Regions from separate parts of the Streptomyces sp. NPDC060049 genome, predicted to be linked through region 1. Evidence: riboswitches for the same ligand, from Rfam matches in the RefSeq annotation. Region 1 holds a riboswitch; each other region holds the start of a gene.
The links. A riboswitch is a leader RNA that binds a small molecule or an ion and turns the genes downstream of it on or off. The one in region 1 is predicted to bind cyclic di-AMP.
Positions count from the first base shown of each region.

Region 1 (7,454 bases):
ACTTGGACTCGTCCGAGACCTGCTCGTAGAAGCTGACCAGCCGGCCCGCGTCGTCGGTGGTGATGGGCCGGATCCGGGCGGTTCCGCCGTCGCGCAGGACGACGTCCGCTTCCCAGTGGTCCGGGTACGAGGGGTCCGACTCGGTGGTCATGGGGCCCACCTTAAGGCTCGGACGGGCCGAGTGGCCCGGGCGCGGCGCATCGGGCAGGCCGGAGCGAACCAGGGCAAGCTGGGGTAGGTCGAACGGCGGCAGATCGGGGCCGAAGGTCGGTCCGACCATTCCGGGCGTCGTGAGAGACTGGTCTAGACAACCGTAAGAACCTGAAGGGCATCACCATGGCAGAGCGCCGCGTCAACGTCGGGTGGGCCGAGGGCCTGCACGCTCGTCCCGCCTCGATCTTCGTCCGCGCGACGACCGCTTCCGGCGTCCCGGTGACCATCGCGAAGGCGGGCGGCGACCCCGTCAACGCCGCCTCCATGCTGGCGGTTCTGGGCCTGGGCGCCCAGGGCGGCGAGGAGATCGTCCTCGCGTCCGAGGCCGAGGGTGCCGAGGCCGCGCTGGAGCGCCTCGCGAAGCTGGTCGCCGAGGGTCTCGAGGAGCTCCCCGAGACCGTCTGACCCTTCGGGTTCGACCCGCAGGACCACGCACGGCGAAGCCGTTGCCCCCGGCCGAGGCCGGGGGCAACGGCTTCGCCGGTTCTCGGACCGCGGCCGGATCCCCGCCCTCGGAGCGCCGGGCCGGCCGGTCATGCGCGCGCCGCGTCCCGCTGCGGGCCGGGCGCCGCGCCGCATTCCACTGCGGGCGGGCGCGCGGAAATGAATTGCCGGCCCACCGAAAGAATCAGCCGAATCATCCGGCCGTTATCGACCGGAATTCGCCGCCCGACATCCGGTCGGGCGGCACCGAATCGTCGGTGCCGAATCACCCGACATCGAAATGTCCGGCGCGAATCACCCGGCACCCCATCACGTGATGCCGCGCGGATATCCCACCGTTGTATACGGCGATTGTTAAAGCGGACCGCTCACCGTGTTTACGGCAGGTTGCAGAGTCCTCACGCGCAGGCGGTGCGCCCCGGCCGCCCGGTCCGCGTGGACCGCGGTCAGCGCCCGGGCCCGCTCGGCGTCCCCGCGGGCCACGGCGTCCACGATCGCACCGTGCTCCGCCCAGGACTCCGCGGGCCGGACCGGGGCCTCCACCACGTACATCCAGGCCACCTTGTGCCGCGTCTGGGTGAGCAGCGCGATCAGCCCGGGGCTCGCGGAGGCCTGGGCGAGCGTCTCGTGGAACCAGCCCCCCAGGGAGCGCAGATCCTCCCCCTGCCCCCTCCTGGCCCGCTCCTGGCCCAGCCTGACCAGGCCGCGCAGCACCTTGAGGTGGGCTTCGGTGCGCCGCCGGGCCGCCCGCGCGGCGGCGAGGGGCTCCAGCAGCATCCGTACTTCCAGGAGGTCGACGGCCTCCTGCTCCGTCGGCTCGGCCACGCAGGCGCCCGCGTGCCGGCGGGTGGTCACGAACCCCTCGGACTCCAGCGTGCGCAGCGCCTCGCGCACCGGGACGCGCGAGACGCCGTACCGGCGGGCCAGCACCTCCTCGGTCAGCCGGCTGCCGGGGCCGAACACCCCGGAGACGATGTCGTCGCGAATTGCTGTGCATACCGTGTGCGCGGGAATACGCAAGACCGGACCTCCGCCTATTTTCGTATGACTGTGCGCGCTGCGACTCTATTGCAACACACGATAATTTCCGAGGACGGCCGGTAATCCGAAACATTCACACAACGAGAAGGCCCCGGCTCGGGGAGCCGGGGCCTTCTCGGAAGAAGCGTGGTGGGTGCGGTACCCGTCAGACGTCGACGCCGTGGGACCGCAGGTACGCGACCGGGTCGATGTCCGAGCCGTAGTCGGCGCCGGAACGGGCCTCGAAGTGCAGGTGCGCGCCGCTGGAGTTGCCGGAGTTGCCCGACAGGCCGATCTGCTGCCCCGGGGTGACCTGCTGGCCGACGGAGACGTTCAGCGACAACATGTGCCCGTACTGGGTGTAGGTGCCGTCGTTGTGCTTGATGACGACGTTGTTGCCGTACGCGCCGCCCCAGCCCGCCTCGACCACGGTGCCCAGACCCACGGCGTGCACCGAGGTGCCGGAGGAGGCGTGGAAGTCGATGCCGGTGTGGCTGCCGGAGGACCACATGCCGCCGCCCGCGTGGTACTGCGTGCTGACGTAGGTGTCCGAGAGCGGGGACACGAAGGTGTTGAGGCGCTTGCGCTCCTCCTCGCGGGCCACGCGCTCGGCGGCCTCGCGCTCGGCCTTGGCCTGGGCTTCGGCCTTCGCCTTGGCTTCGGCGGCACGCTGCTTGGCGTCGGCCTCGGCCTGCGCCTTAACGGCGGCGGCCTCCGCGGCGCGCTGCTGCGAGTCGGCCTGGGCCTGGATCTCGTCGGCGAGTTCGTCGGCCACGACGATGGTGTTCAGGCCGGTGTCCTCGGCGGAGTGTGTGTTGTCCGCGGCGAACGCGGGACCGGCCAGGGAGCCGACGACGCCAGTGGCGGCGAGGGCGGCTATGCCGGCGTAGCCGGCGGTCTTGCGGCTCATACGGCTGGAACCACGGTGCTTACCGGCGACACGACTGCCAAACGCCATGAAGGGGCTGATCCTTTCCTTCCCTCTCGCCTACCGGGTTAGCTGACGGGTTCGGAGCAGGAAGGTCTCCTACGGGCCTCCTCTTGCGAGGCGGTCCGATTCACCCCAGGGACACATGTGGGTCCCCGGCTCCCCAGGCTCGCGCCTGACGGGGACTCGGCGATCGCTGTCCGGTGCCGCGGGCGCGGCGGGTGCAACTGACGAACAGCAGGGACGACGCTAGGCGGATCATCAGTCAATCGCCAAACAGACACGCCTTTTTGTTGCGTTCGCCACACCACATACAAGCAACCACGCGACTAACCAGACAAAAAGGACTCCGACGGACAAGCCGCCGGAGTCCCCTGAGTCGCCCGTCAGTTGGTGACGACGGTGACGTCACCGATCCCGAGGGCCCGTACCGGCTCCTCGATCTGGGATGCGTCGCCCACCAGGACCGTGACCAGGCGGTTCACCGGGAAGGCGCTCACGACCGCCGAAGTGGCCTCCACCGTCCCGGTCTCGGCCAGCCGCGCGTACAACTGCGCCTGGTAGTCGTCCGGGAGCTCCTGCTCGACCTGGTCGGCGAGCGTGCCCGCGACCGAGGCCGCCGTCTCGAACTTCAGCGGGGCCACACCCACCAAGTTCTGCACGGCCACGTCCCGTTCGGCGTCGGTCAGGCCGCCCTCCGCGAGGGTGCGCAGCACCTTCCAGAGGTCGTCCAGCGCCGGGCCGGTGTTCGGGGTGTCCACCGAGCCGCTGATGGCGAGCATCGAGGCGCCCTTGCCGTCGGCGGTGGAGCGCAGCACCTGGCCGAAGGCGCGCACGCCGTACGTGTACCCCTTCTCCTCGCGCAGCACCTTGTCCAGGCGGGAGGTGAGGGTGCCGCCCAGGCAGTACGTGCCGAGCACCTGGGGCGCCCAGACCCGGTCGTGCCGGTCCGGACCGATGCGGCCGATCAGCAGCTGCGTCTGGACCGAGCCGGGCCGGTCCACGATGACCACGCGGCCCGTGTCGTCGGCGGTGATCGGCGGCACGGGGCGCGGCGCGGTGGTGTCTCCGGTCCAGGTGCCCAGGGTGTCGGCCAGGACGGCGTCGAGGTCGATGCCGGTAAGGTCGCCGACGACCACCGCGGTGGCGGTCGCGGGGCGTACGTGGGCCTCGTAGAAGGCGCGTACGGCCGCGGAGTCGATGCGGGCGACCGTCTCCTCGGTGCCCTGGCGCGGGCGGGACATCCGCAGGGAAGCCGGGAACAGCTCCTTGGACAGCTCCTTGGCGGCGCGGCGCTGCGGGTTGGCCAGCTCGTGCGGGATCTCGTCGAGCCGGTTGCGCACCAGACGGTCGACCTCGGCGTCGGCGAAGGCCGGTGCGCGCAGCGCCTCGGCGATCAGGCCCAGCGCCTTGTGCAGCCGGGAGGCCGGAACCTCCAGGGAGACCCGCAGGCCCGGGTGGTCGGCGTGCGCGTCGAGCGTGGCGCCGCAGCGCTCCAGCTCGGCGGCGAACTCCTCGGCGGAGTGCTTGTCGGTGCCCTCGGACAGGGCGCGGGACATGATGGTCGCCACGCCGTCGAGGCCCTCGGGCTCCGCGTCCAGCGGGGCGGCGAGGTTGATCTCGACCGCCACCACCTGCTGGCCCGGGCGGTGGCAGCGCAGCAGGGTGAGGCCGTTGCCCAGTACCCCGCGCTCGGGGGCCGGGAAGGCCCACGGCTGCGGCTCGCCGGCCTCGGGGCGCGGGTGGAAGGTCATCGTGACGGCTGCGGTGTCGCTCACTGCTCCGCCCCCTCGTTCTCGTCGCTGTTCTCGTCGCTCTGGGCGCTCTCGTCGGCCGCGACGGGCTCGTACACGAGCACCGCGCGGTTGTCCGGGCGCAGTCGGGCCGCGGCCACGGCCTGCACTTCCTCGGCGGTGACGTCGAGGACGCGCTGGACGGCGGTCAGCGCCAGCTGCGGGTCGCCGAACAGCACCGCGAAGCGGCACAGTTCGTCGGCGCGGCCGGCCACCGTGCTCAGCCGGTCCAGCCATTCGCGCTCCAGCTGGGCCTGGGCGCGCTCCATCTCCTCGGCCGTCGGGCCCTCGGCGGCGAACCGCGCGAGCTCCTCGTCGACGGCCGCCTCGATGGCGGGCACCTCGACGCCGCTGGAGGTCTTCACGTCCAGCCAGCCCAGCGACGGCGCGCCGGCCAGGCGCAGCATGCCGAAGCCCGCCGCGACGGCGGTCTGGTCGCGCCGCACCAGGCGGTTGTGCAGCCGGGAGGACTCGCCGCTGCCCAGCACGGTCAGCGCCACGTCGGCGGCGTCGCACTCGCGGGTGCCGTCGTGCGGGAGCCGGTAGGCCGCCATCAGCGCGCGGGCCGGGACCTCCTCGACGATCTCCTCGCGCAGCTGCTCGCCCATGATCTCGGGCAGCGAGCCGTCGCGCGGCGGCTGCTTGCCGTCGTGCCCGGGGATGGTGCCGAAGTACTTCTCGACCCAGGCGAGCGTCCGCTCGGGGTCGATGTCGCCGACGACCGACAGCACCGCGTTGTTGGGCGCGTAGTACGTACGGAAGAAGGCGCGCGCGTCCTCCAGGGACGCGGCGTCCAGGTCGGCCATGGAGCCGATCGGAGTGTGGTGGTACGGGTGGCCCTCGGGGTACGCCAGGGCCGTGAGCTTCTCGAAGGCCGTGCCGTAGGGGACGTTGTCGTAGCGCTGGCGGCGCTCGTTCTTGACGACGTCGCGCTGGTTCTCCATGGACTCGTCGTCCAGGGCGGCCAGCAGCGAGCCCATCCGGTCCGCTTCCAGCCACAGCGCGAGCTCCAGCTGGTGGGTCGGCATCGTCTCGAAGTAGTTGGTGCGCTCGAAGCTGGTGGTGCCGTTGAGGGAACCGCCGGCTCCCTGGACCAGCTCGAAGTGCCCGTTGCCGGAGACGTTCTTCGAGCCCTGGAACATCAGGTGCTCGAAGAGGTGAGCCAGGCCGGTGCGACCCTTGACTTCGTGGCGCGAGCCGACGTCGTACCAGAGGCAGACCGCGGCGACCGGGGTCAGGTGGTCCTCGGACAGCACCACGCGCAGGCCGTTGGCCAGCCGGTGCTCGGTTGCTGTGAGGCCGCCGGAGCCGGCCTGAGCTGTGGCCGTGTGACCCATGGGCATGTGGTCCCTTCGATCGCGATGCAGAGATTCCTGTCAGACCTGCCACTGTATGCAAGCGTGTCGGCGACCGGAGAAGTTCCCGGCCCACTCCTGGGTCGGAGTCGGCGTTGTCGGAGCCTCGGGCCACAATGGTCCGCGTCACCCCACTGTCCGAAACCCGGCCAGGCCGCAGCACCACCCCCGCAGGACCCCCAGCACCACCCGCGTACGACCACCAGCCCCACCCCGTGAGAGCTCAGCTCATCCCGATTCTTGGTTAAGGAGCCGCGCAGCGATGGCCCGCCGCAGCACGAAGACCCCGCCGCCGGAGGATTTCGAGGAGAAGATCCTCGACATCGACGTCGTCGACGAAATGCAGGGCTCCTTCCTCGAGTACGCGTACTCGGTGATCTACTCCCGCGCCCTGCCCGACGCCCGCGACGGCATGAAGCCGGTGCACCGGCGCATCGTCTACCAGATGAACGAGATGGGCCTGCGCCCCGACCGCGGCTACGTGAAGTGCGCCCGCGTCGTCGGCGAGGTCATGGGCAAGCTGCACCCGCACGGCGACGCGTCGATCTACGACGCCCTCGTGCGCATGGCGCAGCCCTTCTCCATGCGGCTCCCGCTGGTCGACGGCCACGGCAACTTCGGCTCGCTCGGCAACGACGACCCGCCGGCCGCCATGCGGTACACCGAGTCCAAGATGGCCGACGCCGCGTCGCTGATGACGGACGGGATCGACGAGAACACCGTCGACTTCGCCGCGAACTACGACGGCCAGGAGCGCGAACCCGTCGTACTGCCGGCGGCGTACCCGAACCTGCTGGTCAACGGCGCGTCCGGGATCGCGGTGGGCATGGCCACCAACATGGCCCCGCACAACCTCGGCGAGGTCATCGCCGCCGCGCGCCACCTGATCCGCTACCCGGAGGCGGACCTGGAGGCGCTCATGCGCTTCGTCCCGGGTCCCGACCTGCCCACCGGCGGCCGGATCGTGGGCCTCGCGGGCATCAAGGACGCCTACGAGAACGGGCGCGGCACCTTCAAGATCCGCGCCACGGTGACGCTGGAGGACGTGACCCCGCGCCGCAAGGGCCTGGTCGTCACCGAACTGCCCTTCACGGTCGGCCCCGAGAAGGTCATCGCGAAGATCAAGGACCTGGTCGGCTCGAAGAAGCTCCAGGGCATCGCGGACGTCAAGGACCTCACCGACCGCTCGCACGGCCTGCGCCTGGTCATCGAGATCAAGAACGGCTTCCACCCCGAGGCCGTGCTGGAGCAGCTGTACAAGCTGACGCCGATGGAGGAGACCTTCGGCATCAACAACGTCGCGCTGGTCGACGGGCAGCCGCTGACGCTGGGCCTCAAGGAGCTGCTGGAGGTCTACCTCGACCACCGCTTCGAGGTCGTGCGCCGCCGCAGCGAGTTCCGCCGGGGCAAGCGGCGCGACCGGCTCCACCTGGTCGAGGGCCTGCTGGTGGCGCTGCTCGACATCGACGAGGTCATCCGGATCATCCGGGACAGCGACAACTCCGCGCAGGCCAAGGAGCGCCTGATGGAGCGCTTCTCGCTGAGCGAGATCCAGACGCAGTACATCCTGGACACGCCGCTGCGCCGACTGACCCGCTTCGACCGCATCGAGCTGGAGTCCGAGCGCGACCGTCTGACCGGCGAGATCGACGAGCTGACCGGGATCCTGGACTCCGACAGCGAGCTGCGCAAGCTGGTCTC
Region 1 covers NZ_JBHWVV010000008.1:267,221-274,674, forward strand. Annotated here, with positions in the region: gene ACFWBY_RS17570 (GNAT family N-acetyltransferase) at 1-151, opposite strand, end outside; gene ACFWBY_RS17575 (HPr family phosphocarrier protein) at 337-618, shown strand; gene ACFWBY_RS17580 (GntR family transcriptional regulator) at 1,012-1,677, opposite strand; gene ACFWBY_RS17585 (M23 family metallopeptidase) at 1,844-2,635, opposite strand; cyclic di-AMP (ydaO/yuaA leader) riboswitch at 2,648-2,807, opposite strand; gene ACFWBY_RS17590 (M16 family metallopeptidase) at 2,992-4,359, opposite strand; gene ACFWBY_RS17595 (M16 family metallopeptidase) at 4,380-5,735, opposite strand; gene ACFWBY_RS17600 (DNA topoisomerase (ATP-hydrolyzing) subunit A) at 6,016-7,454, shown strand, end outside.

Region 2 (7,454 bases), on a different contig from region 1:
TCGAACTCGTACTTGCCGTCCTTGTAGAACTCGGACGCGGCGACGTCGAGCGCGAGCGCGATGTCTCGGCCCGGGACGTAGCCGGCCTGCTTGATGGCCTCGACGATGAGGTCGAGCGCGGCGCGGTTCGACTCCAGGTTCGGCGCGAAGCCGCCCTCGTCGCCCAGGCCCGTGGAGAGGCCCTTGTTGTGCAGGACCTTCTTGAGGGTGTGGTAGACCTCGGCACCCCAGCGAAGGGCCTCGGAGAAGGACTCCGCGCCGATCGGGGCGATCATGAATTCCTGGATGTCGACGTTGGAGTCGGCGTGCGACCCACCGTTGAGGATGTTCATCATCGGAACGGGCAGCAGGTGCGCGTTCGGACCGCCGAGGTAGCGGAAGAGCGGGAGGTCCGAGGCCTCGGACGCGGCGTGCGCGACGGCGAGGGAGACACCCAGGATGGCGTTGGCGCCGAGGGAGGCCTTGTTCTCGGTGGCGTCCAGGTCGATCATGGCCTGGTCGATCAGGCGCTGCTCGGTGGCGTCGTAGCCGACGAGCTCCGGGCCGAGCTGCTCGATGACGGCGAGGACGGCCTTCTCGACGCCCTTGCCCATGTAACGGTCGGGGTCACCGTCACGGAGCTCTACTGCTTCGAATGCACCGGTGGAGGCGCCGGACGGGACTGCAGCACGGCCGGTGCTGCCATCGTCGAGGCCCACCTCGACCTCGACCGTGGGGTTGCCTCGGGAGTCCAGGATTTCCCGGGCTACGACGACGTCGATGGACGGCACGAGCATCTCCTTCTGGGATGTGACGCTGAGTGTGCGGTGGCGTGTCAGGCCGTGGGATGGCCTTGCCGCTTAGAGCCTAACCGGATCCGGGCACTCGGCCGTCCGACCGCCCGGGTCCTGGGACGAAAAAGGGCCTGAATGCCCCTCTTACGGGACATAGGGCCCTTGATCATCAGGGTTTCCCGGCCTGTCTTCGGCCCGGACCCGGCACACAGCACCGCCCGGCGCGAAGGGGGTTGCGCGCCGGGCGGTGGGAGTTCTGCGTGGTGCGGACGGCGGCCTCGCCGCCGTTACCGCGGGATTCAGCTGAGCTTCAGCTTCTGGCCCGGGAAGATCAGGTCGGCGTCCGAGACGATGTCCTTGTTGAGCTCGAAGAGCTTCTCCCAGCCGCCGGAGACGTTGTTCGCCGCGGCGATGTTGCCCAGCGTGTCGCCGGACTTGACCTCGTAGGAGCCGTTGCCCGTCTTGGGGGCCTCGGTCTTCGGCGCGGCGGCCGGGCGCTCGGAGCGGGTGGTCGGGGCCTCGGAGCGCTTGGTCTCCTTCTTCGGCTCGGCCTTCTTCTCCTGCTTCTTCGGCTCGGCCTTCGGCTTGGGGGTGTCGGTGGCCCCGCCCGTGTAGGACGAGTTCGACAGGCCCACGCCACAGGACGGCCAGGCGCCCTTGCCCTGGCCCTTGAGGACCTTCTCGGCGATGGCTATCTGCTGCGACTTGGAGGCCTGGTTGGCCTGCGCGGCGTACGTCTTGCCGCCGTAAGCGGCCCACGTGGAGGACGAGAACTGCAGGCCGCCGTAGTAGCCGTTGCCCGTGTTGATGGACCAGTTGCCACCGGACTCGCACGAGGCGACGCGGTCCCACTCGGAAGCGGTCGCGGCGGAAGCGGTGCCCGCGGCCATCAGCGGCGCCGCGACGGCGACACCCGCGACACCCGCGAGCGTCACGATGCGGACGGCCTTGGAACCGCGACGGTGCTTGCCCTTGCCGGAAATCAGCATGGAGTTCTCCTCACCGACGCCTACGAGGTGAGCTGTCGGGTTCGGGCGAGTGAGTGCCCGGCCGAGCGACCTAGCGCTCGACTTAACCCCTAGCCGGTTCCTTGACCGTCTCTCAACGGCCGGTTCCGGCGCCTACCTTGGTTCCCCCGCTCCTGCCTTCGGCGCTTTACGCGACGAGTGTTCCCTCCGTCCGCCGGCAGGATTCGGCGATGCGGTCGAAGGAGCCCGCGGTGGCGGGCGACTCAGAAGGTAGACAGGTCTCTCCCCGATGTTCAACGAGGGACATCGGGGAGAAACGGGTCTACTTGCACTCTTACCGCCGACGTTTGCGCAGGTCGGAGCGGGGTTTGCGGAACCCTTCGGACCGGACACGCCAGTTGACCGGAAGAGACACATGTCTCACTTACAGAAAACGGACAATCAACTGTTTCCGGGCGCTCTAACTGCCCTTATTAGTCGGTTAGATCCAGATTCTGACCGGGCTTGATGAAATCGGCGTTCTCTCCGATGACCTGCTCGTTGGCCTCGTAGAGGGCGTTCCAGCCGCCCTTCACACCCTTGGCGTCCGCGATCGCGGCCAGGCTGTCGCCCGCCTGCACCGTGTACGTCGGGTCCGACGCGGCATCAGGTGCGAGGAGCGTCTCGACGGCGGCCGGGCCGCGGTGCTTCCCGCCCCCCTCGGCCGCGCCGGCCGCCGGGGCGGCCGGGTCGGCGGGAGCTCCGGGAACCGCGGGGGCCGACGGATCCACCGGCGCGACGGGTGCGAGGGGAGCCGTCGGGTCCGCCGGGTTCGCCGGCGCCGTCGGGTCCGCTGGCACCGTGGGCGCGGTGGGATCCACGGGCACCGTCGGGTCCGTGAGCGGGGGCGTGGGGACCGTGGGGCTCGTCGGAGCCGTCGGGTCGCCCGGGAGCCCGGGGGGCGCCGTCGGAAGGTCCGGGTCGGGCATGACGGGCAGTCCGCTGGGCGCCCCGAGCGGGTAGTCCGGCAGCAGGAAGGACGGCGAGGCGGCCGGAGCCGGGACGACGGGCGTCGGCGCCCCGAAGTCCGTGGACGGCGTATCCGTCCCGAGGTAGGGCACGGAGTCGTCCGGGCGGGACGGGGCGGGCGCGGGGGACGCGGCGCCCTTGGGCAGGCCCGGATCCACCTCGGCGGCGGGCGCCTGCTGCGTCAGTCCGGCCGGCACCCCGCACAGCGGCCACGCCTGGGGGCCCTGGGAGGCGAGCACCCGCTCGGCCACCGCTATCTGCTGGGAACGGCTGGCGAGGTCGGCGCGCACGGCGAAGTCGTGCCCGCCGGCGTTCTGCCACTGCTCCTGGGTGAACTGCAGCCCGCCGTAGGACCCGCTGCCGAAGTTCGCGCTCCATGTGCCGCCGCTCTCGCATTCGGCGACTTTGTCCCATGTGGAGGTCTCGGCCGCGCTCGCGCCGGTGGCGGCGAGCAGCGGCAGGGCCAGCGCGGAGCCGGCGACTCCGGCGGTGACGACAAGTGCGGGCACTTGTCGGGGACGTCTGTGGCGGCCGTTCCCGGAACGCATGAGGCTGCACCTTTCGCATAACGGCGGGGTAACGGCAGAACCTAGCGGCCTTCGAACGCCTGTCACAAGTTCGGCCGTGAACTGACTTCCGGTCAGCCTGGTTTGGGATGCTTTGGTGGGTGAAGCGCCGGGTCGCAGGTCTCGGAGCGGTGCGGCCCGAGATCGGCCGGTCCGGCAGGCCGGGGCAACACGGCTACGGTCGGAACGTGCACGAAGACGCCTCCACCGCCCCGCCGCCCCCTCTCTTCGACTGGGAGTTCGCGACCGACCCGTACCCGGCCTACGCCTGGCTGCGCGAGCACGCGCCCGTGCACCGCACCAAGCTCCCCAGCGGGGTCGACGCGTGGCTGGTCACCCGCTACGCGGACGCCCGCCAGGCCCTCGCGGACCAGCGGCTCAGCAAGAACCCGGTCCACCACGCGGGATCGGCGCACGCCAAGGGCAAGACCGGGATCCCCGGGGAGCGCAAGGCGGAGCTGATGACGCACCTGCTCAACATCGACCCGCCGGACCACACCCGGCTCCGGCGGCTGGTGTCGAAGGCGTTCACCCCGCGCCGGGTCGCCGAGTTCACCGGGCGCGTCCAGGAGCTGACGGATCAGCTCATCGACGGCTTCGCGGAGAAGGGGGAGGCGGACCTCATCCACGAGTTCGCCTTCCCGCTCCCCATCTACGCCATCTGCGAGATGCTCGGAGTGCCGCGGGAGGACCAGGACGACTTCCGCGACTGGGCCGGGATGATGATCCGGCACGCCGGCGGCCCGCGCGGCGGCGTGGCACGATCGGTCAAGCAGATCCGCGGCTACCTCGTCGAGCTGATCCACCGCAAGCGCGACGACCTGGGCGACGACCTGATCTCCGGACTGATCCGGGCGAGCGACCACGGCGAACACCTCACCGAGAACGAGGCCGCCGCGATGTGCTTCGTACTGCTGTTCGCCGGCTTCGAAACCACGATCAACCTCATCGGCAACGGCACCTACGCCCTCCTGCGCAACCCGGACCAGCGCGAGCGCCTCCAGGCCTCCCTCGCCGCCGGAGAGAGCGGCCTGCTGGAAACGGGCATCGAGGAGCTGCTGCGCTACGACGGCCCCGTGGAGATGGCCACTTGGCGCTACGCGACGGAGCCGCTGACCCTGGGCGGCCAGGACATCCCGGCCGGCGACCCCGTCCTCGTCGTCCTCGCCGCCGCCGACCGCGACCCGGAACGGTTCGCCGATCCGGACGCGCTCGACCTCTCGAGGAGCGACAACCAGCACCTCGGATACGGCCACGGAATCCACTACTGCCTGGGAGCACCCCTGGCCCGGCTGGAGGGCCAGACGGCCCTCGCCGCGCTGCTGACCCGGCTGCCCGACCTGGAACTCGCCGCGGATCCCTCGGAGCTGCGCTGGCGCGGCGGTCTCATCATGCGGGGCCTGCGCACCCTGCCGGTCCGCTTCACCCCCGAGTCCCGGCCCCGGGCATGACGGGCCCCTGACCGCGTCCCGACCGTAACCCATAACCCCCTATGGGTGGTTCGTCGCGGCTGTCCGCAGATCACCCCTGGCTTGACCTCACGTTCCCCGGCATTCCTACTTTCGGTTTTGTGGATGTGAGGATCTTGAAAAGCAGCTTCGCGGTGGTGGAGAGACGGGCCGAGCACGCGGTCAAGTTCTTCTACTCCCACCTCTTCTGGCACAACCCCGCAATCCGTGAGCTCTTCCCGGCCTCCCCCGAGGACATGGAACGGCAGCGGGACCGGCTCTTCGCCGCGCTCACCCATGTGATCGCCCATCTGGAGAACGAGACGCTCGTCCCCTATCTGCGCGACCTCGGCCGCGACCACCGCAAGTTCCTCGCGGGCCCCGAGCACTACGCGGCGGTCGGCTCCAGCCTGCTCGCCGCTCTCGCCGCGACCTCCGGCGAAGCCTGGACCCCGACGGTCGAAAAGGCCTGGTCCGAGGCCTACCAGGTGATCGCCGACGCGATGACGGCCGGCGCCGCCGCCAGCGAGGACCCGCCCTGGTGGGACGCCGAGGTCGTCCGCCACCTGCTGTACGGGGAGGACATAGGCGTCCTGACCCTGCGCCCCCACGTCCCCTTCCACCACCTCCCCGGCCAGTACACGAGCGTGAGCAGCGACCGGGTCCCGAGGATCTGGCGCACCTATTCCATCGGGAACGCTCCGCGCCCCGACGGGACGGTGGACCTGCACGTCAGCCGCATCGAGAACGGCCGCCTCAGCACCTGCCTGGTCCGCGAGACACGACCCGGGGACGGTGTCCGACTCGGCGCGGCCGGCGGTCAGCTGACCTTCCGGCGCGAGGACCGCCCGGCCACCTTCATAGCCGCCGGCACCGGCTGGGCGCCGGTCCGCGCCATGCTGGAGAACCTGGCGGAGCATCCCCCCGATCAGGACGTACGGCTCTTCGTGGTCGCGCGGGACGCCGCGCACCTCTACGACCGGCCGCTCATAGACGGGTACGCGGCCGAGTTCGGCTGGCTGGGCGTCACCTACATCACCCCCGCCCCCGGGCAGCACCGCAACGAGGCCACCGCCCGCCTCGCGACGGCACTCGGCAACCGCGCGCTCTGGCCCGACCAGGACGTCTACCTCAGCGGTCCACCGCAGTTCACCGAGGAGACCGCGCACCTCCTGGAGGAACTCGGCGCCGCCCCCGACCGGATCTTCCACGACTCCGTACCTGCCGGTGGCGCGGCCCACGGCGACGGAAGCAGCCGGCCGACGGGATTCGGGGAGTGGTTCCTGAACCGGCCCGCCCCGCACTGGCACAACCCGTCGGGCCGCGCGCCCCGCCCGAACTAGACCCGCCGGTAGACCCGCCCGTACCGGCCCCGCCGGCACTGGTGCGCGAACCGCCGCCGAAGGCTACTCGCCGACGCCTTCCGCCGCACGGATCGCGTCCCGGTAGGCCCGGGCGGCCACGCGCAGCGCGGTTTCGGGATCGGTCCCCGCCGCCTCGGCGCGCGCCGCCAGTTCCAGCAGCTCGTACCCGACGCCCTCGCCGCGCGGGAGGTCCACGGCCACACCGCCCGTGCGGACCCGGCCGGCGAGCTTGGCCGCGAGCGCGAGACCCGGCTGGCCCAGCGGAATCCCGTCGGTCACCGACTCCCGCTGCTTCTCCACCTGCTTGGTGCGCCGCCAGTGCGCGCGGACGTCCTCGGCGGTCTCCGCCGTGGCATCACCGAAGACGTGCGGATGCCGGTGGATCAGCTTCTCGACGAGCGCTCCGGCCACGTCGTCGATGGAGAACGGCTCGTCCTCTTCTCCGGGTCCGCCCTCCTGCGCGATGCGCGCGTGGAAGACCACCTGGAGCAGGACGTCGCCGAGTTCCTCGCGCAGTGCGTGACGGTCCCCGGTCTCGATGGCCTCGACCAGCTCGTACGCCTCCTCGATCGCGTACTTCACCAGTCCCTCGTGCGTCTGCTCCGAGGTCCAGGGGCATTCGCGGCGGACCCGGTCCATCACCTGGACGAGGTCGAGCAGCCGCGCACCCGGAAGGTCGTACGAGCCCGGCAGCAGTTCCAGGTCCGGCATGGCGACGCGGCCCGAGCCTGCGAAGCGGGCCAGCCCGTCGGTGAGCCGCCGGTCACCCTCGCCGCTCAGCAGGACCACGACCGTGTGCCCGCCGGCGCACTCCTCGATCAGCGCCTGCGCGTCCGGGGCCTCGTGGAAGACGACGACGCCCGCCTCGCGCAGGTACGGCAGCTGGACGTGGCCGGTGTCGGCGCACACCACCCGGTCCGCGGCGTGCAGGGTCTGCCAGGCGGGCCACGACAGCACGCCGGGGGCGACCCGGTGGCTGGTGGTCAGCAGGACGATGCGGCCGGTGGGCTCGGAGGGAACGTCGTCAGTCACCCTCCGAACCTACCGCTGCGCGCCCGGCTCAGGCCCCGGCGGGGGGCTGCTCGGGCCGGGTGACCTGGGTGATCCAGGGGGTCTCGCTCTCGCCGAGGGTGATCCGCTGGGGATCCCAGGCGCCGTAGCGAGGGTTGACCTGGATGCCGAGCTTGGACGCGGCCTTGGAGGCCGGCTCGGCGACCTTGCCCTCGCCGTACTTGGCGTTCAGCTTGCGGAAGAGCACCTGGTCCCGGACCCAGCGGTCGATCTGGTCGGGGGCGATGGCGGCCTTGGCCAGGACGGCCTCCTCGAA
Region 2 covers NZ_JBHWVV010000001.1:80,856-88,309, forward strand. Annotated here, with positions in the region: gene eno (phosphopyruvate hydratase) at 1-776, opposite strand, end outside; gene ACFWBY_RS00350 (transglycosylase family protein) at 1,073-1,762, opposite strand; cyclic di-AMP (ydaO/yuaA leader) riboswitch at 1,765-1,936, opposite strand; gene ACFWBY_RS00355 (transglycosylase family protein) at 2,215-3,258, opposite strand; gene ACFWBY_RS00360 (cytochrome P450) at 3,504-4,766, shown strand; gene ACFWBY_RS00365 (globin domain-containing protein) at 4,892-6,106, shown strand; gene ACFWBY_RS00370 (nucleoside triphosphate pyrophosphohydrolase) at 6,170-7,159, opposite strand; gene ACFWBY_RS00375 (SurA N-terminal domain-containing protein) at 7,188-7,454, opposite strand, start outside.
Region 2: it holds a riboswitch for cyclic di-AMP, as region 1 does, so the genes downstream of both, ACFWBY_RS00350 (transglycosylase family protein) here and ACFWBY_RS17585 (M23 family metallopeptidase) in region 1, are expected to answer to the same signal.

Region 3 (7,454 bases), on a different contig from region 1:
CGCCGACTGGATGCTGGGCGAGGAGATCACGCGCAGCGGCGACTGGGCCGTCCGCCGGCCCGGACTGGCCCCGGGCGGCTGGGCGTTCGAGTTCCACAACGACACCTACCCCGACATCGACGACACCGCCGAGGTCGTCCTCGCACTGCGCCGCGTCGAGCACCCCGATCCGGCGCGCGTCGAGGCGGCCATCGCCCGGGGAGTGTCCTGGAACCTCGGCATGCAGTCGAAGAACGGCGCCTGGGGCGCCTTCGACGCGGACAACACCAGCCGCCTGCCCAACAAACTGCCCTTCTGCGACTTCGGCGAGGTCACCGACCCGCCCTCGGCCGACGTCACCGCCCACGTCGTGGAGATGCTCGCCGTCGAGGGGAAGGCGGGCGACGCGCGCACCCGGCGCGGCATCGCCTGGCTGCTCGCCGAACAGGAGGCGGAGGGCGGCTGGTTCGGGCGCTGGGGCACGAACTACGTCTACGGGACCGGCTCGGTGGTCCCGGCCCTGACGGCCGCCGGCCTCGCCCCCTCGCACCCCGCGATCCGGCGGGCCGTGCGCTGGCTGGAATCCGTACAGAACGAGGACGGCGGGTGGGGCGAGGACCAGCGCTCCTACAAGGACCCGTCCTGGGCCGGGAAGGGCACCTCGACCGCCTCCCAGACGGGGTGGGCGCTGATGGCGCTGCTCTCGGCGGGGGAGCGCGACGGCGACAGCGTCGAGCGGGGCATCGCGTACCTCGTCTCCACGCAGCGCGAGGACGGCGGCTGGGACGAGCCGTACTTCACCGGGACAGGCTTCCCCTGGGACTTCTCCATCAACTACCACCTGTACCGGCAGGTCTTCCCGCTCACCGCGCTCGGCCGCTACCTGTACGGCGAACCGTTCGGCCCGGAGGGCCGGCACGCGGATCCGGCCGCCGCCGGGCTCGCGGCCCCGCTGCCGGGGGAGGCCTGATGAGGTCCGGCCCCGCCGGCGTACCGCCCCCGCTGCTGGTCGCCTGCGCGCTGCGCATCGAGCGGGCGGCCCTGCGCAGTGGCCGGGGGCCCGGCGCGCCCGGGCGGTACGAGGTCCTGCGCACCGGCATGGGTCCGCGCGCGGCCGACCGCGCCGTCGGCCGGGCCCTCGGCGAGCCGGCGCTGCGCGGGGCCGCCGTCCTCGCGACGGGATTCTGCGCCGGACTGCTGCCCGGCATGAGCCCCGGCGACCTGATCGTCGCCGAGGAGACCCGGGACCCCCGCGGCACCGTCGCGTGCGCCGGCACCGACCTGCTCGCCGAGGCACTGGCCCGGGTCCTGCCCGGCCGGACCGTACACCTCGGCGCACTGACCGGTTCCGACCACGTCGTCCGGGGCCAGGAGCGCGCGCAGCTGCGCGCCACCGGCGCCATCGGGGTCGACATGGAGTCGGCGGCCACCTTGTGGACCGCGGCCCGGGGCGGGACCGTTGCCGGTGGCGCGGACCGTCCCGTTGCGGCCGTCCGGGTGATCGTGGACGCTCCGGAGCACGAGCTCGTCCGTATCGGCACTGTTCGGGGGGGAATATCGGCCTTTCGCGTATTGCGTGCCGTACTGCCCGCGTTTTATGACTGGCACCGTTCTTTGCTGCTCCCCAGGAGGTGAGCCAGATGGCAATGCCACTGCGACAGACCATCAGGGTCGGGACGTATCTTCTCGAACAGAAGCTCCGCAAGCGTGAGAAGTTCCCGCTGATCGTCGAGCTGGAACCCCTCTACGCCTGCAACCTGGCCTGCGAGGGCTGCGGCAAGATCCAGCACCCGGCCGGGGTGCTCAAGCAGCGCATGCCCGTGGCCCAGGCCGTCGGGGCCGTGCTGGAGTCCGGTGCGCCGATGGTGTCCATCGCGGGCGGCGAGCCCTTGATGCACCCGCAGATCGACGAGATCGTGCGCCAGTTGGTGGCGAGGCGCAAGTACGTCTTCCTCTGCACCAACGCGCTGCTGCTCCGCAAGAAGATCGAGAATTTCACGCCCTCCCCGTACTTCGCCTTCGCCGTGCACATCGACGGACTGCGCGAACGCCACGACGAGTCGGTGGCGAAGGAGGGCGTCTTCGACGAAGCCGTCGCGGCCATCAAGGAGGCGAAGAGGCGCGGCTTCCGGGTGACGACCAACTCCACCTTCTTCAACACGGACACCCCGCAGACCATCATCGAGGTGCTGAACTACCTCAATGACGATCTCCAGGTGGACGAGATGATGATCTCGCCGGCCTATGCCTACGAAAAGGCCCCCGACCAGGAACACTTCCTGGGAGTCGAACAGACCCGTGAACTCTTCAAGAAGGCCTTCGCGGGCGGCAACCGGCGGCGCTGGCGGCTCAACCACTCCCCGCTGTTCCTGGACTTCCTCGAGGGCAAGGCCGATTTCCCCTGCACCGCCTGGGCCATTCCGAATTACTCGCTCTTCGGCTGGCAGCGCCCCTGCTATCTGATGAGCGACGGATACGTGCCCTCGTACCGGGAATTGATCGAGGACACCGACTGGAGCAAGTACGGCCGCGGAAAGGACCCGCGCTGCGCGAACTGCATGGCGCACTGCGGGTACGAACCCACCGCCGTCCTCGCCACCATGGGGTCGCTGAAGGAGTCGCTGAGGGCGGCCCGCGAGACCGTGGGCGGAAACCGGGGCAAGTCGGCATGAGCGCGGGCCACGCGGGGGAGGGCGGCCGGGGTGGCAGGGCGAAGGGCTTCGACCTCGGCGCCCTGCTGGCCGAGCGCGGCGGCGAGCGGTACGAGCTGCACGCACGCCACCTCAACCACCAGCTGCCCCGGATGCTGCACACCATCGGCTTCGACAAGTTCTACGAGCGGGCCGAGGGAGCCCACTTCTGGGACGCGGAGGGCAACGACTACCTCGACATGCTGGCGGGGTTCGGGGTGATGGGCCTGGGCCGCCACCACCCGGTGGTCCGCCAGGCCCTGCACGACGTGCTCGACGCCCAGCTCGCCGACCTCACGCGCTTCGACTGCCAGCCGCTGCCCGGCCTGCTGGCCGAGAAGCTGCTCTCCCACAGCCCGCACCTGGACCGGGTCTTCTTCGGCAACAGCGGCACCGAGGCGGTGGAGACCGCCCTGAAGTTCGCCCGGTACGCCACCGGGCGCCCCAGGGTCCTCTACTGCGACCACGCCTTCCACGGGCTCACGGCGGGGTCGCTGTCGGTCAACGGCGAGGGCGGCTTCAGGGAGGGCTTCGCACCCCTGCTGCCCGACACCAAGATCGCGCTCGGTGATCTGGCAGCCCTAGAGCGGGAGCTGTCGAAGGGCGACGTGGCGGCCTTCGTCGTCGAGCCGGTCCAGGGCAAGGGGGTGATCGCCGCCCCGCCCGGCTTCCTCGCCGCCGCGCAGGAGCTGCTGCGCCGGCACAAGGCGCTGCTGATCGCGGACGAGGTGCAGACCGGCCTCGGGCGGACCGGCGACTTCTACGCGTACCAGCACGAGGCCGGGGTGGAACCGGACCTGGTGTGCGTGGCCAAGGCCCTCTCGGGCGGGTACGTTCCGGTCGGCGCGACCCTGGGCAAGGACTGGATCTTCAAGAAGGTCTACTCGTCCATGGACCGCGTGCTCGTCCACTCGGCGAGCTTCGGCTCGAACGCCCAGGCGATGGCGGCCGGCCTCGCGGTGCTCGGCGTCATGGAGGACGAGCAGGTGGTGGCCAACGCCCGCTCGATGGGCGATCTGCTGCGCGGCCGGCTCGCGGGGCTCGTGGACGAGTACGAGCTGCTGCACGAGGTACGGGGACGCGGGCTGATGATCGGCATCGAGTTCGGCCGGCCCTCCTCGCTGGGGCTGCGGAGCCGGTGGACCATGCTGCAGGCCGCACGCAAGGGGTTGTTCGCGCAGATGGTCGTGGTGCCGCTGCTGCAGAAGCACCGGATCCTCACACAGGTCTCCGGCGACCACCTCGAAGTCATCAAGCTGATCCCCCCGCTGATCGTGGACGAGGCGGACGTCGACCGGTTCGTGGGAGCCTTCCGCGAGGTCATGGACGAGGCGCACGGCGGCGGCGCGCTGATGTGGGACTTCGGCAGGACGCTGGTGAAGCAGGCCGTCGCCAACCGCTGAGCCGTGCGGCGGGCCGTTGGTGGAGCGGGCCGGCGGGTTCGCGGGCGGGCCGCCGGGTCGGTGATCCGGCGGCCCGCCCGCCCCCGGGATGTCAGTCCAGGAGCCGGTCGCGGAGCCGCTCCAGGGTCTGGGGCGCGAGTCCGAGGCCCTCGGCGAGGTAGCGCTCCACCCCGCCCCACTCCTCGTCGATGGTTTCGAAGGCCGCGCTCAGATACGGGGCGCGGGCGTCGAAGAGCGGGGCCAGCAGCTCGGTCACCTCGGCGGTGCGGGGCCGCGCCGCTTCGCTGCCCCGGCGGACCCGGTAGCGGTTGTGGGGGGCGTTCGACTCCAGGTAGTCGGCGACGATGGCCTCGCGCTCGACGCCCAGCGCGAGCAGGGTGACGGCGATCGACAGGCCGGCCCGGTCCTTCCCGGCCGCGCAGTGCATCAGGGCGGGAACGCTGTCGTCGGCGAGGGCGTGCACCACCCGGCTGTGTTCGGCGGTGCGGGTCTTGATGATCGTGCGGTACGAACGCGACATCCGCGCGATCCCCTTGCCGTCCCCCAGGACCTCGCGGAGCTGGGCGAGGTCCCCGTCGCGGACCATCTTCCAGAACTCCCGGCCGTCGGCCGGGTCCGACAGCGGGATGTTGACGTTCCGCACGCCGGCGAGCTCCACGTCCGGTCCCTCCAGCGCCTGGTCGGCGCCGTTGCGGAAGTCGAAGACGGTGTGCAGCCCGAGCGATTCGAGGAATGCCGCGTCGGTATCGGTGGCATGCGCGAGATGTCCGCTTCGGAACAGTCGTCCCGTCTTGACCTGCCGGCCGTCCGTGGTCGGCAATCCGCCCACGTCACGGAAGTTGCGCACGCCGGCCAGAGTCGGCTCCGCGTGGGGGGTTCCGGGTATCAGCTGGGTCACAGGGGCTCCTCCGTGTCTTCGTCGTGAGTGTCCGAATTACGCTACTTCCGGCCAACTTGCCATAGCGAGGGGCGAGATCGGACACGTCCCCGTGAGCCAGATCATACGGTGACCGTGAGTGCCTGATCACGAATGGCGAATTGCCTTGCCGGGGCGGTTGTTGCAGGTGGGGAATGGACGGAGGGTGACCGGAATTCCGGCGGCCCGTCATCTTCAAGATTCTGTTGGGGAATTCATGACTTGTTCCCTGCGCCCGGCCTCGATTACGTTCGCGATCGATCCGGACGGACCGCCTAATCCTGCCGCCGACCGGAAACCGCACTCGACTATTCACGCGCGTGGCAGGAGCGGGGGAACCAGGTAAGCCGCTGTCCCGGATCTCCGCCGAGATCTTTACAACGGGACAGCTCGGGGTGAAGCCGTCCATGTGCAGTCCGCCGGCACATGGGAGGCCGGACATCTCCAGTCCGAACCCGACAGCTCACCTCGCAGGCGCCGGAGAGGAATTCGACATGCCTGCAACGGGTAAGCACCGCCGTCCGAAGTCCCGCTCGATATCCCGCGGTTTCGCGGCCGCCGGCACCGGTGGCGCGGCCCTTGCGCTCCCGCTGCTCGGGGCCGCCGGAGCCCACGCGGCCGGCGCCCCGGCCACCGCGCCCGCCGCCGTCCCGGTCCAGGCTCCGCAGGTTCCGGCCTCGCTCCGGGCCGCGCCCGCCGCCCCGCGGGTCACCCTTACGGTCTACACGGTGGTGCCCGGGGACTACCTCTCCAAGATCGCCGAGCGCCAGCACCTCAGCGGTGGCTGGCAGCGGCTCTACGCGGACAACCGCGAGGCAGTCGGCTCCGACCCGTCGCTGATCCACCCGGGCCTCAGGCTGACGCTCGGCGCGAAGGGCGCCGGCGAGAGCGCTCCGAGCCGCGCGAAGGCTCCGGTCGAGCAGTCCTCCGCCCCCGCCGGCTCCCCGGACTCCGCCGCCGACTCCTCCGCCGATTCCGCCTCCTACTCCTCCGGGGGCGAGGCCGGCATCGAGTCCGAGGGCGACGAGGCCTCCTCCGGCGACAACGGCTCGGGCCGGGGTGTGTCCGACGAGGCCGGGGCCCCGGCGGCGCCCGCTCCCGAGGCCCCCGCCGAGCAGGAGCAGGCCGCCGCGCCCGCTCCCGAGGCCCCCGCCGAGCAGGAGCAGGCCGCCGCGCCCGCTTCCGCCGGATTCGTCGCCCCGGTCAGCGGTGGCGCCTCCACCGCGTACAAGACGGCCGGCTCCATGTGGTCCAGCGGCTACCACACCGGCGTCGACTTCTCCGCGAGCACCGGCACCACCGTCAAGGCGGTCGGGGCGGGCACCGTCGTGTCCGCCGGCTGGGGCGGCGCGTACGGCAACGAGGTCGTCATCCGGCACGCCGACGGCAAGTACAGCCAGTACGCGCACCTCTCCCAGCTCTCCGTCTCGACCGGCCAGAGCGTCACCGCCGGGCAGCGCGTCGGCCTCTCCGGTGCCACCGGCAACGTGACCGGCCCGCACCTGCACTTCGAGATCCGCACGGGGCCGTCGTACGGCTCGGACATCGATCCGCTGGCCTACCTGCGGTCGAAGGGCGTCAGCATCTGAGCCGAGCCGGCCCGCCGCCAGGCCGTCCCTTCGGATCTTGCCGAGCCGGCAAGATCCGCAAGGGACGGCCTGGTGCTGTGTCCGGGAAGGTCCACCTGCCGCGGCACGAAGCCGTCTCCTTCGGATCTTGCCGGGCCCGCGACGCCTGGCACCGCACCTGGCCGCGTTGTCGGGGCGCCCCAGTACGTACCAGTACGCGGCACGGCGCCTCCGCCTTGCCATGCACGGCACCAGACGCCGCGGGCTCGGCCGCCACGATCCGAAAGAGACGACCTAAGCTGCTCGTCCGGCCTTCGTGGACGTCGCCGTCACCGGTCCACGAGACGGGGGACGAGGCGGCCACGGAACGGGGTTCACGGCATGAGGGTCACGGCAAGGGAGCTCAACCGCTCCACGCTCGCACGGCAGTTGCTGCTCGGGCGGGAGGCGCTCGGCGTCGGCGACGGGATCCGGCGGGTGGTCGCGCTGCAGGCGCAGCAGGCCGCCTCGCCGTACCTCGCCCTGTGGAACCGGCTCGCGGACTTCGACCCGGCCGAACTCGACGCGGCTTTCAGCGGCCACGAAGTCGTCAAGTCGACTTTGATGCGGATCACCCTGCACGCCGTGCACGCCGATGACTTCCCGGCGTTCCGGGAGGCGGTGCAGCCGGGCGTGCGGGCTGCCCGGCTGGGCGGGCGGTTCACGGCGTCGGGGCTGACCGCCGAGGACGCCGACGCGCTGGTGCCGCAACTGCTGGCCTTCGCCGACCGGCCCCGTACGGCCGCGGAGTGCCAGGAGTGGCTCGGACGGCGGCTGGGCGCGCCGCCGGAGCCCGGAGCGTGGTGGGGGCTGCGGCAGTACGCGCCGCTGCTGCACGCGCCCACCGCGCCGCCGTGGT
Region 3 covers NZ_JBHWVV010000011.1:191,679-199,132, reverse strand. Annotated here, with positions in the region: gene shc (squalene--hopene cyclase) at 1-949, shown strand, start outside; gene ACFWBY_RS22215 (1-hydroxy-2-methyl-2-butenyl 4-diphosphate reductase) at 949-1,614, shown strand; gene hpnH (adenosyl-hopene transferase HpnH) at 1,620-2,651, shown strand; gene ACFWBY_RS22205 (aspartate aminotransferase family protein) at 2,648-4,072, shown strand; gene ACFWBY_RS22200 (tyrosine-protein phosphatase) at 4,164-4,970, opposite strand; cyclic di-AMP (ydaO/yuaA leader) riboswitch at 5,284-5,478, shown strand; gene ACFWBY_RS22195 (peptidoglycan DD-metalloendopeptidase family protein) at 5,483-6,577, shown strand; gene ACFWBY_RS22190 (winged helix DNA-binding domain-containing protein) at 6,938-7,454, shown strand, end outside.
Region 3: it holds a riboswitch for cyclic di-AMP, as region 1 does, so the genes downstream of both, ACFWBY_RS22195 (peptidoglycan DD-metalloendopeptidase family protein) here and ACFWBY_RS17585 (M23 family metallopeptidase) in region 1, are expected to answer to the same signal.